Fodinibius salicampi: one gene and its partner. The main gene of each other region encodes a partner of the protein of the gene in region 2 in a complex. Links are inferred from orthologs where the notes say so. Each region holds a gene or a part of one and is shown on either strand. Other genes may lie near its edges. The genes, in order: dnaG and dnaB.

Region 1 (8,087 bases), 340 kb from region 2 along the record:
TGGGGGCCTCGTCGGTGGCGGCCCCGATCTATATTTCTGAGATTACTCCGGCGGCAAACCGCGGCCGACTGGTGGCTTCCTACCAGTTTAATATCGTGCTGGGCATTTTGGTGGCTTACTTGTCAAATTACCTTATTGGGGTGTACTTTGATGAATATGCCTGGCGCTGGATGTTGGGCGTGGAAGCCATTCCTGCCGCTATTTACGCCTTCTTTGTGCTTGGCGTGCCGGAAAGTCCGCGTTGGTTGGCACTTAAAAAGAAAGACGATTCAGGAGCTCGAAAATTATTGAAACAACTTAATCCAGGAGCTAATATTGAAGAATTATTGGTAGAAATTAAGAAGTCAACCAAGAAGGTTACCGACGCCAAATTCTTTTCTCGAAAATATAGTTTTTTGATGGCGCTCGCATTTTTGATTGCGTTCTTTAATCAACTGTCGGGCATTAATTTTGTACTTTATTATGCCCCGCGCATCTTTGAGCAGGCGGGTATTGCGGCCTCGGATGTGTTAGGCGCCTCGATTCCACTGGGTATTGTGAACCTGCTCTTTACGCTGTTGGGTATGTACCTGATTGATCGCATTGGACGCAAGAAGCTCATGTATTATGGTTCTTTCGGATATATTATCTCGCTTTCCGGCGTTTCCTGGGGGTTTTTTACCGGGGCTGAAGGAGGGTTGGTTGTGGCCTTTGTCTGCGCCTTTATTGCCTCGCATGCGGTGGGACAGGGAGCCGTTATCTGGGTATTTATCTCTGAAATATTTCCGAACAAAGTGCGCGATTACGGGATGGCACTGGGTTCCGGTACCCACTGGGTATTTGCCGCACTGATTACCTTGGTTACACCCACCGTGCTAAGTGCTTTTTCCGGCGGTACGATCTTTGCTTTTTTTGCCGGGATGATGGTGCTGCAGCTACTTTTTGTCTGGCTGCTGATGCCGGAAACCAAAAATCGTTCGCTTGAGGAGTTGGAGGATATCCTGCTACCCAAAGATGCCGAGTTTAAGCAAGAGGAACTAGCGTAGCATGCTGCTGAGCGATAGCCGGATAACGATAACCTGAGTATATAAATTTTTGATTTTTTTTAATCTATGGCCGAACAACAACGGAAGATTCTGTGTATTGGAGAAATACTTTGGGATGCCCTGCCATCAGGGTTGTTTCTCGGAGGCGCACCGCTGAATGTCTGTTATCATCTTAATCAGCTAGGGATCTCAGTCGAAATGTGTAGCAGGGTCGGGGGCGATCGTTTGGGGAAAGAGGCGCTGAGGCGCATCCAACGAAACGACATGTCCACAGCCCATATTCAGACCGACGGCCAGTCGGAAACCGGTTTTGTTGAAGTGGAAGTAACCTCTAATGGCGAACCCAGCTATACGATTATTGAACCGGTAGCCTGGGATTTTATAGAACCCTCTCCTTCACTAAAGCAAGCAGTCAGGGAAAGTTGGGGCATCGTGTTTGGCTCACTGGCCCAACGTAATGAACAAAGCCGGGATACCATTCAAAACCTGTGGAAATATGCCGATAAGAAGATTTTAGATTTGAATTTACGTCCGCCTCATATAGATAGAACCGTTATCAGGGATTCTCTTGCCGCCGCTGATATCATTAAAATGAACGAAGCCGAGCTGGAACAAATTAAAAAGTGGTTTTCTTTATCGGGAAGTTCTTGTCAGATTGTTGAAACGTTAGCTGAAAAATTTGAATGTTCATTCATTTGTATAACGAAAGGGCCGGCGGGAGCAATGCTATTTGAAGACGGGAGCTGGTCTGACCATAGAGGGTATAAAACCGATGCTAAGGATAGTGTTGGAGCAGGAGATGCTTTTTTGGCAACAATGATCTATGGAGTACAGTGTGGGAAGAAAGGCAAGGAGCTCCTTAAGTATGCGAATGCCGCAGGTTCATTTGTAGCACAAAAAAGTGGCGCAACCCCTGAATATGATATCCACAGTATAGAAGAAATTGTAATGGGATAAAATTACTGGAATTTTATTATCTGGTTTTCTGTGGATGTATTTGCCGTTGTCTGATCACTTATCTGGTGAATAGCAGTTCCGAAAATGTTAGAAAAACAATAATCTGATTGCAACAAAGTTTTATCTATACAGATCCTGAGGATTTGGTAATAGGTATTTTAGGATTTTGGTGAGGTTGCATGGTGATAAATATGCAAATTCTTCAAAATTAAAGCTATAAAAAATATGAGACGTTTTATCTTAATACTCCCGGTCATTTTGATAGTAGGTTTGATGAATATACAGGCTCAACCAACTGCTAAAAATTATCAAAACAATGCGGGGGACTCCCTAAAAATTTCCGGTGATGTGGATCGGTCATCTTTGGATCAAATGCCTATCTATAATCCCAAAGACAGTGACGCTAAAATATTGCACTACAAACCCAAAGGGTTTACTTACGATATGCCGGTTATTGGACAGGCAGACAGTCTTTCTTCCAATAAGGAATTTTCCTTGGATTTAGGTAAAAACCTGTTCGATCAATGGCCATCCAATATAAAGGAAGACCAAGAAGAAGATTCCACTGAGAATAAAAAGGTAGGAAGCCGGTATTAACTGGGTTTTATCTGTTTTGTGGTATTTTTCTATAAGGGCACTTATAAATGTACCGATAGCCAGTCCAAAGATAAGATAAGCCATAGCAATTATAGCTCCGTTATGGAACTTTTTAACCTCGAACAGTTTCAAATACTGTTGTTGGTAACAGTTTGTGTTAAAAAAGAACCGCCACAAAGAAAAGCTCGTCCGATCAATTTATGACCGGACGAGATAATTAATTCTAAACTGTTTCTAATAATTCTTTGAGCGTTTTGCCAATTTCAGCAGGACTATCAACGACGGTTACGCCCGCATCACGCAGTGCCTTTTTCTTCGCATCGGCACCCCCTTCTCCTCCGGAAATAATGGCGCCGGCATGTCCCATGCGTCGGCCGGGAGGAGCTGTACTTCCCGCGATAAAGGCAACGACCGGTTTATCAACATTATCTTTGATATAAGCGGCGGCTTCTTCTTCAGCCGTTCCTCCAATTTCGCCGATGAGTACAATTGCTTCCGTATTATCATCGTCCTGGAAAAGCTTAACAGCGTCAGTATGGGTAGTTCCGATAACAGGATCACCGCCAATACCGATAGCCGTGCTTTGTCCAAGTCCGGCTTTGGTCAATTGGTCGACCGCTTCATAGGTAAGCGTTCCGGATCTCGAAATGAGTCCCACTTTTCCGGATGTAAAAATATTTCCGGGCATAATACCTATTTTGGCTTCACCCGGAGTTATGACTCCTGGGCAGTTGGGCCCAACAAGCGCAGCACCGTAGCTTTCCACTACTTGTTTGGCAACTACCATATCTTTAACGGGAATACCTTCCGTAATACAGATAATGACTTCAATCCCTGCAAAGGCGGCTTCGGAAATGGCATCGCCTGCAAAAGCCGGCGGTACAAAAATGACAGAAGTATTTGCCTGTTCTTTTTCAACAGCATCTGCAACCGTATTGTAAACCGGAAGTCCCAGATGTTCTTGGCCGCCTTTACCAGGCGTGACTCCCGCAACTACATTTGTGCCGTATTCTATCATTTGTTTAGTATGGAAACTACCTTCGCTGCCCGTAATTCCCTGTACTACTAATCGAGTATCGTTACCAACAAGTACGCTCATGAACTATTCTATTAAATTAAACGGTTCTGTTGTGTCGGACGGAATATACCCACATCATAGTGAATTGGCAAAGATATCAGAAGGGAATTAGAAATTTGGGAAGTAATCAGAATCTTAGTTTCAAATATTACCTGATAGATGGTTTTTGATTTTGTATTATCCAAGGATTAACAAGGTAGATTTGGAGTAATAGAATTCGTGTAGTCTAATTTTAAATTCTGGATATATAGGATGATAATGACCGGAAATTCCATTATTATTTCTGAGTTATGGCAGTAATGATTCCCGATGAAAAAAAAGAGGAAGTGCGCGGTGCCTCGGATATCGTTGAGGTAGTCGAAGACTACGTCAAGCTCAAACGATCCGGACGCAGTTGGAAAGGGTTATGTCCTTTTCACGACGAACGTACGCCTTCTTTCCACGTAACGCCAGACCTGGGCATCTATAAGTGTTTTGGATGTGGAGAATCGGGAGATGTATTTAACTTTGTTATGGAAATGGAGGGGGTCGGCTTTCTTGAAGCCATGCGTTCATTGGCCGACCGTTATGGAGTTTCATTGCCAGAAGAAGATGACGAAGAGCTTACCGAAGAGCACAATCTGAGAGAAGGAATTTATCACGCCCTTAAATATGCGGGTGTTTTTTTCTACCGGCACTTGATGGAGACAGATGAAGCCCAAAAGGCCCGTGACTATCTGCAAAAACGCGGATACAATCGGAAGATTATCAAAAAATACGGTCTGGGTTATGCGCCTGAGGGAGGAGAACAACTCTACAGGGCGGCCTTGGATTCGGGATTAAATGAAGAATATCTTTTTGAAGCAGGATTGATAAAGCCGAGTAACAGAGGAGAGGGCTACTACGACGCCTTCCGGGGAAGGCTGATGTTTCCCATATTTAATCCATCGGGCAAAGTGATTGCCTATGCCGGGCGCGTATTAGGGAATGAGAAGACCGCTAAATATATTAATTCTCCTCAGACCAAAGTTTATAATAAAAGTGAAGTTCTTTACGGAATTAATTTTGCCAAAAATGAAATTCGCAAATCCGATGAGGTTATTCTGGTAGAAGGTTATACCGATGTTATATCACTGCAACAGTATGGTATCGAAAATGTAGTGGCATCCAGTGGAACCTCACTGACTCCCCAGCAGATGAAGTTGCTGCATCGCTATGGCGAAACTATTACCATGATATACGATTCCGACTCGGCCGGCCAGCGTGCTATGAAGAGGGGGATCAATATAGCCTTGCGTGAGGGAATGGATGTAAAACTACTGGAACTGCCCGAAGGCGAAGATCCCGACTCTTTTGTGCGTCAGTTCGGGGGTGATTCTTTCCTGGAAATGAAAGAGGAGAAAGAAAATGATTTTCTGACCTATCAAATCCAAAAGGCCAGGGAATTGGGCAAGTGGGAAGCCCCGGCTGAAAAAAAGAAGATAATTAGTGAAATTTTGGAAAGTATTGCCCATATGCCCGACCCGGTTTCGAGAGAAACATTTGTACAGCATCTGAACAGTAAGGCAAAAGTGGGGGACAGGGCTCTTTTTGATGAGTTAGGCAAAATACGAAAAGAATTGAAAGAAGAGCTGCAAAAAGCCAGAAAGCGTGAAAAGCGCCGCAAGGAACGGGAGGCACGTCAACAGCAGGAACCTTCGGAAAGCAGCGATCATCGGCCACAAGCCCCGCATCCGCATACCGTTGGATTTAACAAACAGGTTAGGGGAAATAAGGAGCGAAACGACACAAATAAAAAGCCTCAGCCACCCAAAAAGCGTCCGAATTATGAAAAGGAGCTGATCCGCCTGATGCTGATGTACGGCCGTGATATGATTGATTATATCGGATCGTACTGTTCGGAAAAACATTTTGAAGATGAACAATTACGTGATTTTTTCTCGGATATTATTGAGCGGTTTAAAACCGAGAAGGAGGTGAGCGTCGAGAAATATGCCAGTAGGGAGCATCCCTATCCGGAGCTGGTGGGAGAAATTGTCCTGGAGAAATATTCTGTAAGCGATCGGCATCATGAAAAGATTGGTGTACAGTATAAAAGAGATAAGAATCCGTATCGGACGGCAAAGGGAGCGCTTAAAGCATTGAAATCCCATTTTCTGGATCGATTGCAGGTCGAACTTTATGAAAGGTTCAATTCGGCTGAAGGCGAGGACCGAAAAAAAGTAATGCGCCAGATGAAGGAAGTCGGGCGTCGACGGACGCATATACAACAGTCGCCTATCGATGAGTTGTATCCCGATCCAGATACGGAATCCGCAAGAAGTGTCTCCGAAAAAGTGTTCGAATATAAAATGAAAAGTGAGCAATAAGACGATTCGGATTTCAAATCATTATCGTTTCCAAAAGTTTTTATCCTAAATTTTTAAAACAGATATATTCATGTCTGATTATACCATAGAACTTAATATTGCCCGAAAAGCTGCCGGAAATGCAGCAAAAGTAATTCGTGATTTCCGGGCATCCAACAGTTTTTCCATAGATTTAAAGGGAAAGAATGATCTCGTTACGGATGCAGACCTGGAAGCAGAAAAACAAATTTTGTCGGTTATCAATAAGGAATTCCCCGAGGATGATATTATGGCTGAGGAATCATCCGGAGGTCAGGAATTGCCGGAAGGTCGTATTTGGCTGATTGATCCCATTGATGGCACAACCAATTTTGCCCATGGGTTCCCGGTCTATTGTGTGTCCATAGCACTATGGGAAAATAAAGAACCCAAAATGGGTTTAGTGTTAGAAGTGGCCAGCGATGAGTGGTTTATTGCCATAAAAGGTCAAGGTGCATTTCTAAACGGCCGACCTATTTCAGTTTCGAGCATAGAAAATGCGCATGGATCGTTAATTGGAACAGGTTTCCCTTATAATGATTTAAGTTTGATGGATAATTACCTGTCTTTCTTTCGCACGCTGATGCACGAAACCCATGGGGTTCGTCGTGCCGGAGCTGCAGCCTATGACTTGTGTTGCGTTGCAAGTGGTCGTCTGGATGGCTTCTATGAGTATTCATTAAATCCCTGGGATGTGGGGGCGGGTGCACTGATTATCGAAGAAGCCGGTGGACGGATATCTGACTGGCAGGGCGGAGATAATTGGCTGTTTGGAAAACGCATTATAGCCGGAAACTCGGATATACATTCATTCCTGCTGGACGGTATACAGTCGCAGTTTACAGAGAAGGAACTAATAGGGAATGTTGTAGAGAGCAGAAGATAATACTGCGCTGCTGCTAATTATCTCATCGGACTTGTTTCAAAAAGAGTCTTTAAAGAACGCATTGGCAGGGGACCGTTTTGATACTTAAACGGTTCGCCGTATTTAGTCCCAATCAGATGTCCGTAATGACGGGCACGAGCTGCAATACCCTCAAAAAATTCGGTGTCGGAAATATAGGTTTTCGGCTCATCCTTTGGATCTGCTACATTAAACTGCGTCTCAAATGCCAATATAGCTTTCTTTTTAGTTTCAAATGTATCACTAATGTCAAAAACAATATCTGGTTCAAAAGGACGATCCTGCATATAGTGCAAGGTGTGTGAAGGACGCCACCGTTCTTGTCGACTCCCCTTTGCATCACGGGTTTCAATTTTTGTAAGTCCACTGTAGTAAATTGCATCGAGTGCCAGTTGAGTCCCGTTACCATGATCCGGATGGCGATCTTCAGGGGCTCCTACCAGGCAGATATGCGGCCGGTATTGACGGATTTTTTGGATTATCTTTTTTTGATTTTCGCGGTTGTTTTGGATCTTTGTATCCGCCATTTCCAGATTTTCGCGTACCTCGAGTCCTATTATATCTGCTGCAGCAGAGGCTTCCCGCATCCTTTGTTCAGGAGTGCCTCGTGTACCCATTTCTCCCTTCGTAAAGTCAACAACTCCCACTTTTTTCCCTTGGTTGGCCAGGGCCGCCAGTGTACCTCCGCAGCATAGTTCTGTATCATCGGGATGGGCCGCCAGAGCAAGAATATCTAATTGCATGAGTTATATCTTTTATTAAAAATGGAATAGTAGAGTATAAGTCTGATTAAAAAGATAACAAATTTATTTTTGTGCAACGATTTGATCTTTTTTGCGTAGAATACTACATCTCAGTATAAAATTAATAGGAGTATCTGTGGTTAGACGTTTTATAAGTAGCATGTGGGAGGGAATAAAGATCTCATTAAGAGCCCTCAGGATCAATAAGACCCGTTCCATACTTACAACTTTATGTATCATAATCGGTATTGTGATGGTAACCCTCATGAATGCCGTAAGTAATGGTATGGATGCCGAGTTTGACAAGAGTATGGCGATGATGGGTCAGAATGTTGTGTATGTGGAGAAACAACCTTGGGGCGGTGGACCCAATTATGAATGGTGGAAATATCGAAACCGTCGCGAAATGAAGCTCAG
Region 2 (8,002 bases):
CGGAGTGGATATTATTGTAGCGACTCCCGGACGACTTATTGACCAAATGAAGGTATTGGACCTTGATTTCAGTCATCTCAATTATCTGGTCTTGGATGAGGCCGATCGTATGCTCGACATGGGATTTCTTCCTGATGTTATGAAGATCGTAAAAAAACTGCCCGAAGAACGTCAAACAATGCTTTTTTCCGCTACCATGGTGGAAGAGGTGCAGAAAGTAGTTGACCAAGTGATGAAAAATCCGGCGGAGGTGGAATTTGAAGTATCCAAACCGGCGGAGAGCGTAGATCAACAGATTTATTTTGTGCATCCCAAACAGAAATTGAAGCTATTTGAAAAGCTTTTTGATGCGGATAAGTATGAAACGGCTATTGTCTTTTGTGCCACGAAACGCGGTACAGATGAGGTCGAGCGGATGCTTAAAAAGCGGGGCGTGGATGCCGTAAGCATGCATGGCGATCGCGATCAAAAAGAAAGGAATGAGGCGCTGCGCCTCTTTAAAAATAGAAGTCATCCGGTAATGGTGGCAACTGATGTACTTTCAAGAGGTATAGATATTGACGATGTATCCCTTATTGTAAATTTTGATGTGCCCAATAATCCGGAAGACTATATTCATCGAATTGGTCGAACGGGGCGCTATGATAAGTCCGGGACCGCAATTACTTTTGTAAGTAATAAGGATAAAAAATACTATCATTCCATTAAGGAAGTTGTGGGGGATCAACTTTCTGTTAAGGAGCTTCCAGAAGAAAAGAATGAATCACAAGGAAACGACAGACAAAGTAGAGAAAAGAGACAAAAAAGGGAGAAAACTTCAGAGAGTAAGAAAAGAGAGCAGACCACTACTAAAGATAAAAGATCTCCCCAGAAAGAAAAAGAGCCTGTCACTCAAAGTGAATCTGGTGATGAAGAAAAGAGTAAGCAACAAACTCATTCTGGAACTAAAAAGGACCGATCATCGGATAAAAAGAAAGTTGAAAAAAAATCCACAAGACAAGATAAGAAAGCTGCATTAGAGGAAGCTGATGAGTCTGAAGATCTTTATCAAGAGAAGATTGAGGTCAGTAACAAGGATATATATCAGCCGGAAGTTATTGAACGTGCAGTTGTTCGAAATCGAAGAAAATTGCGACCGGCCAAAGGATTTTGGGGGGTAATAAAGAGTCTTATTCCAAAAATATTTTAAGTGATGGGGGATAGCATAAAATCAGCCCTTATCTGGTTAGGGGTAGCGCTGTTATTGCTAATATGGCTTCCTATGTTGGCTATCCGCCGGCTATTTGATCGGGATAAGGCTTTTTATAAGACGGGGAAGCTATTTAGAAAGTTGGGAAAGGCCATATCTAAGATTAATCCTAATTGGGCAATTACTATCAGTGGCCGAACAGATATCGATGATCGGGAACCTTATATTATGGTCTGTAATCATTTATCACAGGCAGACATTCCCCTCATTTCGAATTTACCATGGGAGATGAAGTGGGTGGCAAAGAAGGAACTTTTTGATACTCCTGTTGTTGGTTGGATGATGAAGTTGGCTGGAGATATTTCGGTAGATCGCCGTGCAAAAGACCGGAGAGTGAAAACTTTTCTTCAGGCACGTCATTATTTAAATAACAAATGTTCCGTTTTCTTTTTTCCGGAAGGAACACGCTCAAGAAATGGTAAATTAAACAGGTTTGCCAAGGGCGCTTTTGCACTGGCTGTCAGAGAAGGGGTTCCTATTTTGCCAATGGTAATTGATGGAACCCAAAATACGCTTCCAAAGCGCAGTTGGAAATTTGGTGAGGCTAAGCACATAAAGCTGAAAATTATGGATCCGGTTCTTACTCAAGGAAAGACCGCTGATGAGGTAGATAAGCTTAGAGAGACCGTGCGCAATAGAATTGCTAAACAGCTTGGTGAGTGGCGCAATAAATCGATAGAGGAAGTAGATAATTTATCGTGAATAGAACAGCTAATATGCTCACTGTACACCTTTAAGAAGATTTTTTAGGTAAAAGTTATACTTTATTGTTGTAATTATTTAATTCTGGAATAAGTGGGAAAGGGGGATAGATTAAATAATTTTAACTGTAAAAAGGATGGAATAATTTGTATCTATCTGAAGAGACTTTAAGGGTTATTTCCTTATTAAGAGATTAGGTTTAGCACCTATAAAAGATTTACAATTTTATAAATAAAAATATAGTTTAGTCGGGTTAAAAAAAGCCGTCTGGCTATAGAGAGTAACTTGAGGGAAAAGTTATGGGGTCTGAAAGTTTAGTGTGGGTTTTTCCAGCAGTACTTACATCATTGCTGATTAGTTATATTTCGATGCCGGTTATTATTCAGATTGCGGGGTTGAAAAATCTTATTGACGAACCGGATGATGTACGAAAATTTCATTCGGGCATGATACCAACATTAGGAGGAATAGGAATATTTGCAGCTTTTCTCATTTCTTTTTCGGTTTGGGGTGGAGCTACCAATTTAACCTCCTATCCTTTTTTTGTTGCCTCCCTTTTTATGTTGTTTCTGATCGGTATAAAAGACGATATCCTGGTTATTTCGCCAGCTAAAAAGTTTATTGTTCAGCTTTTAGCCGCTGTTGAAATAGTACTCGGGGGGAAAATATATATTGATAACCTAAACGGACTGTTTGGAGTTTATGAGTTATCTTGGATTGTAGGAGTATGTCTTTCTGTCGTTATTATTGTCGCACTAATCAATTCTTATAATTTGATAGATGGAATTGATGGTCTTGCAGGAGGAGTGGGACTTGTAGCATCAGTGTTTCTGGGAATATGGTTTTTTGGTGCTGGTTTCCATTCCTTGGGAATGCTTTCCTTTGTTCTTTCCGGAGCTCTTATTGGTTTTCTGATATTTAACTTTCATCCGGCAAAAATATTTATGGGGGATACCGGTGCAATGGCAGTAGGTTTTATACTGGCATTTTTATCTTTACAGTTTATCAGTCTTAACCAAACTATTACAGAGAGTGGATGGTATATAGAAAATGCAACCGTAATGGCCGTTGCTGTTATGATAATACCCGTAGTAGATACACTCAGAGTATCAGTTATACGATTATTGTCAGGACATTCTCCTTTTATAGCGGACCATAATCATATTCATCACAAATTGATTGAATCAAATATTCCACAGCATTATGCTTCAATAAGTCTCTGGATAGCGAATACGGTTATTATCGGATTAATTTATATGACGCAAAACCTGGAACCCAGTATGCTACTATGTATTACATTAATATTGGGCTCTGTTATGTTGCCAAGTATAAAATTAATATTTAAACACTTATTTGGTATTTATAAAGATAAAAATCTTGTTAAATCCGATGATTTATCCTCTGAAACGGAAGCTTTAAATAGTAATAAGAAACGAACTATTGGCTTCAAGAAGCTTGCAGAATTCATAAAGGAGTGAGTAGCCTTTACTTGTGGCTGTGAAGTAGGTTCACTACTTGGTTAAAGAGAGAGGGGGGGAACAGGTATAAAGGCTATTCTTACTATTTAACCATAGTTAATTAAATATCAGGACAAATGGTTTTCTTCACTGGAAGAATACTGGTTGTCGAATAGTGATGACCCAACATGATCAGTTGCGCCATTCATCACAACAGATTTAATGCTTTCCCAGTTATTAAAAAGATAGCGTGAAAATACAACAAGATATATAAAGCTCACTATACCTATCGGAATTTCAGCCATTAAAGGCCAATCCAGCAATAGAAAAAATCCGATAACCAATACAGAAGCAGTAAGAATAGCTATCGAGTAAAAAGTAAGAGCTGCAAATCTGGATGTCCCCATATCTAACACCTTTTGTTAAAGTGAAGGAAGAAGATATTTATTTTCTTCTATCCTTTGAACCAACGAAAAATCGCTGATTGTTTGGGTTTGTTTTAAACCTGAAAGTAAATTAGTAATTTCTAACTAATATTAAAAAAAAATAATTAAATATTTTTAGGGGAACTTATTCAGAAATGCGAGCTGTTAGAGAAGCCGTATTAATTACTGATAAGTTATAGAATTTGTGGAAATAGAAGGAAGAGTTTAAAATGGTGCTTTGTCTCCATCACCACCTGGGTTATGTCCCATAGGGGGAGGACCACTGCTTTCGCTACTGCTATTATTTGTTTCGTTGTTACCGCCTTCTTCAAATGGACTGGGTTCGGCAGCAGTCAAATTTTCAAATCGGGCATACTCTTCTACAAAGTAGAGGGGAACAGTACCTGTAGGTCCATTCCGTTGCTTACCTATTATTATCTCAGCAAGTCCGGTTGTTGATTGTCCTTCAGGAGTTGTTTTGATTCCATAGTATTCCGGGCGGTATAAGAAACAAACCACATCGGCATCCTGTTCGATAGATCCCGATTCACGCAAATCACTAAGCTGTGGACGCTTATCACCACCGCGCTGTTCGACTGCACGACTTAACTGTGAAAGGGCTACCACAGGAACATTGAGTTCTTTTGCCAGAGCTTTGAGTCCACGTGATATAGATGCAATTTCCTGCTCCCGTGTACCGAAGTCTTTACCAGAAGCAGTCATTAGTTGAAGGTAATCCACTACAATGAGGCCAATATCATGCTCGCTTTTAAGTCTTCGGCATTTCGTACGAAGCTCCATGATACTGAGTCCCGGGGTGTCATCTACAAATATATTAGCGGTAAAAAGTCGACCCGCCGCATCAATCAAACGTTTAAACTCTTCATCTTCCAGTCTTCCCGACCGGGCAGACTGAGCGTTTATGCGCCCCTCCATAGTTAGCAAGCGTTGCACGAGAGATTGATTAGACATCTCAAGGCTAAAAATTGCGACCTTGGTTCTCAAATCAGGATTTTGGTGAAGGGCTGCATTACGGGCAGTTGTTAGTACATAGGCAGTTTTACCCATAGAAGGGCGTGCTGCAATAATAATGAGATCTCCATTTTGCCATCCGGCTGTTTTTTTATCTATATCTGTACCGGTAGGAACCCCAGTAATACCGGCAGATTGGCCCCGAATATCTTCAAGATGAGAAAGCGTATCTTTTAACACATCTCCAATAGGTTGAGCCTGAGCCCGCTGTTTGGAGTTTGCAAGATCAAAAATACGTTGTTCTGCTTTATCGAGCACATCATAAGGATCAGAGGAGCTGTCATATGCTTCCTTGATAATATCAGTACATCCCAGAATAAGGTTCCTTTTGGTTGCCTTTTCAGCTATGATCTGTGCATGATAATCGACATTGGCAGCTGAGCTTACGGAACGGGTAAGCTCTGATAAATAACCTGCACCTCCACATGTATCCAGCAGCCCTTTATCCCGCAATTCATTTTCAACAGTTAAAAGGTCAAGGGGATTATCCCGTTCATACAAATCATGAAGGACTTCAAAAATGTGCTGGTGGGCTGGTTTATAAAAATCTCGAGCTGATAACATTTGCAGGGCTACCGTTGCAGCCTCATGTTCGATAAGCATTGACCCCAAGACAGCTTCTTCAACTTCTACTGCCTGTGGGGGGACTCTCCCTTCCTGATCCATAATCTGAGCGTCGTTGTTATTAAAGTTTGACCCTTCTGATGCCATCCGAAGTAAAAAACTGTTGAATTAAATATTATTTTAAGGAGAAGATTAACGAAGATTATTTCGGCCTTTAAGGGATCATAAAGTATAATAAATCCACTGCTTTTAACGAAGTGCTAATCGTATTAAAAGTATTAAAATTAGGGTTCGCCATTGAGTTCGTCATACTTTTTACGGAGCCGTTGTACATCTTCCCAGGTTGGGCGCTTCCACTTCTTATGTCGCAATAAGGCAGCGGGATGATAAGTAGCCATAAGCTGATATTTATCTCCGAAAGAGTGAAATTTGCCCCGCATCTTTGTCAGGGACTGATCATTGCCCAGGAGGGTTTGTGCGGATACTTTTCCCAGAGCCAGGATTAACTTTGGATTGATCAGGTCTATCTGTTTAAGCAAAAAGGGAAGACTACGCTTGCGTTCTTCAGGTTTCGGATTTCTATTATTCGGGGGGCGGTGTTTTAAAATATTTGCTATATATACTTCTTCACGATCAAAGTCGATTGCATGGAGAATTTTGTTAAGCAATTGTCCGGCTTTGCCTACAAACGGTTCTCCCAGTCGATCTTCTTCCGCACCAGGGGCCTCACCGATAAGCATAAGGTCCGCATCAGGATTGCCGACCCCAAAAACCAATTGTGTATCATCTAAATCTGTTTTAAGTACATTTGCTTTTCGGCAAAGATCTTCCAACTCCTTCAGTGTACTACATTGATCTATCTGCTCATAAATGCTTTTCGAACTATCTTTAGCCTTTTTTTGAGCAGGGGCATTTGTATCAGGTGAAGGTTCAGAAGTTATATTGATGTCAGTTTCATTAGAAAAGGAATTGGCTTTAGCTTCTTTCTCCTGTTCCTTTGCATCAGAATCATTCTGAGAGACTTCAAAATCACCATAGAGGCTGCGCTCAGTTTCTAAAAAATGAAGAACCTCTTCAATAATTTGTTTGGATTTAGAATTAGCCATTAGTTCGTTAATTAACCTACAAGTTCTGCGATTACCTGCTGCTCTTCTTTAGCATCTTTAGTGAGCTCGCCAAGGAGGTATCCTTCGCGTGAACGGGCCCCAAGGTGTACGGGTAAAACCTTGTTTTCATACCGTGGATTATAAGGAATTCCCACCCGGATATAGTTATCAGTCCAACCCAGCATAGCCCCATTATGATTGGAACCTTCGAAAAGAACTTTTCGCTTTTCTCCTGAAAAGGAAGTATCAAAGTTATATCTTTTTTTCTCCGAAAGGCGCCGTAGCTTATGGGTACGCTCTTTTCGCACACTGTCCTGTACATTGGGTTCAATATTAAGAGCATGGGTATTGGGGCGTTCAGAATAGGTAAATACATGCAGGTAGGAAACAGGTAGTGATTCGATAAAGTCAAAAGATTCCTCAAAAAGTTCATCGGTTTCGCCCGGGTGGCCTGTAATTACATCTACGCCGATAGCGGCATCGGGCATTAACTTTTTGATGAGCTGAACGCGTTCTCGGTAAAGGTCTGATTGGTAACGTCGACGCATAAGTCCCAGCATTTTATCACTTCCACTTTGCAGTGGCATATGGAAATGAGGCTGAATTTTATTTGACTCCGCAGAAAAATGAATCAATTCCTCATGCATTAAATTTGGCTCCACCGAAGAAAACCTAATGCGTTCAAGTCCACTAACCTGGTCAAGTGCTTGCAACAGCATGAAGAAGTCTTCATCAGTACCGCGGCCAAAATCTCCGGCATTTACTCCCGTAATAACGACTTCCTTAAATCCTTCATCGACCAATAACTTGGCATTTTGTACTACGGAGTTAATCTTAGGACTTCTGCTTTCGCCCCGTGCCATTGGGATCGTACAAAAAGAGCATTTATAACTGCAGCCATCCTGAACTTTCAGAAATGCTCGAGTTCGGTCATCCGCAGAAAAAGCATTATGAAAATCGACGGCTTGGTTTACATCGGAATTATAAACAATAGGTTCATTTCTTTTTTCAAAGGTATCAAAGAGATCAAGAAGCTTAAATTTATTTTTAGCGCCCAGAACGGCATCCACACCGTCAATTTCAGCAATCTCATCTGGTTCTAACTGTGCGTAGCAACCGATCACAGCAACAAAGGCTTCCGGATTTCTACGCAAAGCTTTACGCACCGTTCTTCGGCAGGTACTGTTTGCACTCTGTGTCACAGAGCAGGTGTTAATGACATAGATATCGGCCTTCTGGTCAAAATCAGCAATGTTATAGCCCTCTTCTTCAAAATCTTGTTGAATCCGCATGGTTTCTGAATAGTTCAGCTTACATCCGAGGGTTTTAAAGGCTGCTTTTTTCATGATATCCGGTAAACTAAAATCTTATCTCTATAATCTTTTTGCTCCCTTAACTTACAAAATGAAGTGGCAAAATTCGATTAGTGATATATTTGGATTACTTTTTTTCCAATAAAAAAGGGAA

The links.
Region 1: the proteins of dnaB (region 2) and dnaG are in contact, whole or in part, in a crystal structure (PDB 2R6A), measured with the Geobacillus stearothermophilus proteins. The link is inferred for Fodinibius salicampi from one-to-one orthologs. Residues at the interface, in WP_033016901.1 of Geobacillus stearothermophilus: Ser13, Glu15, Ala16, Gln18, Glu91, Leu92, Asp94, Ala95, Val96, Pro97, Thr98, Ala99, Ala100, Asn101, Tyr104, Tyr105, Ile108; in WP_049624496.1 of Geobacillus stearothermophilus: Lys456, Leu457, Leu458, Pro459, Ala460, Asn463, Ala464, Leu467, Leu535, Leu536, Ile537, Ala538, Gln544, Glu545, Asp548, Tyr549, His552.

The regions. Positions count from the first base shown.
Region 1 is NZ_BAABRS010000001.1:1,363,713-1,371,799, reverse strand. What follows is about bases 3,524-6,476. They hold dnaG (DNA primase), read left to right. Parts: upstream 3,524-3,947; coding sequence 3,948-6,005; downstream 6,006-6,476. Other genes in these bases: ABEB05_RS05655 (inositol monophosphatase family protein), read left to right, coding at 6,076-6,476; sucD (succinate--CoA ligase subunit alpha), read right to left, coding at 3,524-3,678. Also shown: ABEB05_RS05680 (sugar porter family MFS transporter), read left to right, coding at 1-1,025; ABEB05_RS05675 (carbohydrate kinase family protein), read left to right, coding at 1,092-1,982; ABEB05_RS05670 (hypothetical protein), read left to right, coding at 2,208-2,579; more of sucD, read right to left, coding at 2,803-3,523; more of ABEB05_RS05655, read left to right, coding at 6,477-6,909; bacillithiol biosynthesis deacetylase BshB1, read right to left, coding at 6,927-7,670; ABEB05_RS05645 (ABC transporter permease), read left to right, coding at 7,831-8,087. UniProt on the Escherichia coli protein: RNA polymerase that catalyzes the synthesis of short RNA molecules used as primers for DNA polymerase during DNA replication.
Region 2 is NZ_BAABRS010000001.1:1,018,818-1,026,819, reverse strand. The notes cover bases 3,318-6,185. They hold dnaB (replicative DNA helicase), read right to left. Parts: upstream 5,577-6,185; coding sequence 4,059-5,576; downstream 3,318-4,058. Other genes in these bases: ABEB05_RS04240 (uracil-DNA glycosylase), read right to left, coding at 5,714-6,185; ABEB05_RS04250 (hypothetical protein), read right to left, coding at 3,537-3,815; ABEB05_RS04255 (MraY family glycosyltransferase), read left to right, coding at 3,318-3,429. Also shown: ABEB05_RS04265 (DEAD/DEAH box helicase), read left to right, coding at 1-1,189; ABEB05_RS04260 (lysophospholipid acyltransferase family protein), read left to right, coding at 1,193-1,951; more of ABEB05_RS04255, read left to right, coding at 2,251-3,317; more of ABEB05_RS04240, read right to left, coding at 6,186-6,535; tRNA (N(6)-L-threonylcarbamoyladenosine(37)-C(2))-methylthiotransferase MtaB, read right to left, coding at 6,547-7,881. UniProt on the Escherichia coli protein: The main replicative DNA helicase, it participates in initiation and elongation during chromosome replication. Travels ahead of the DNA replisome, separating dsDNA into templates for DNA synthesis.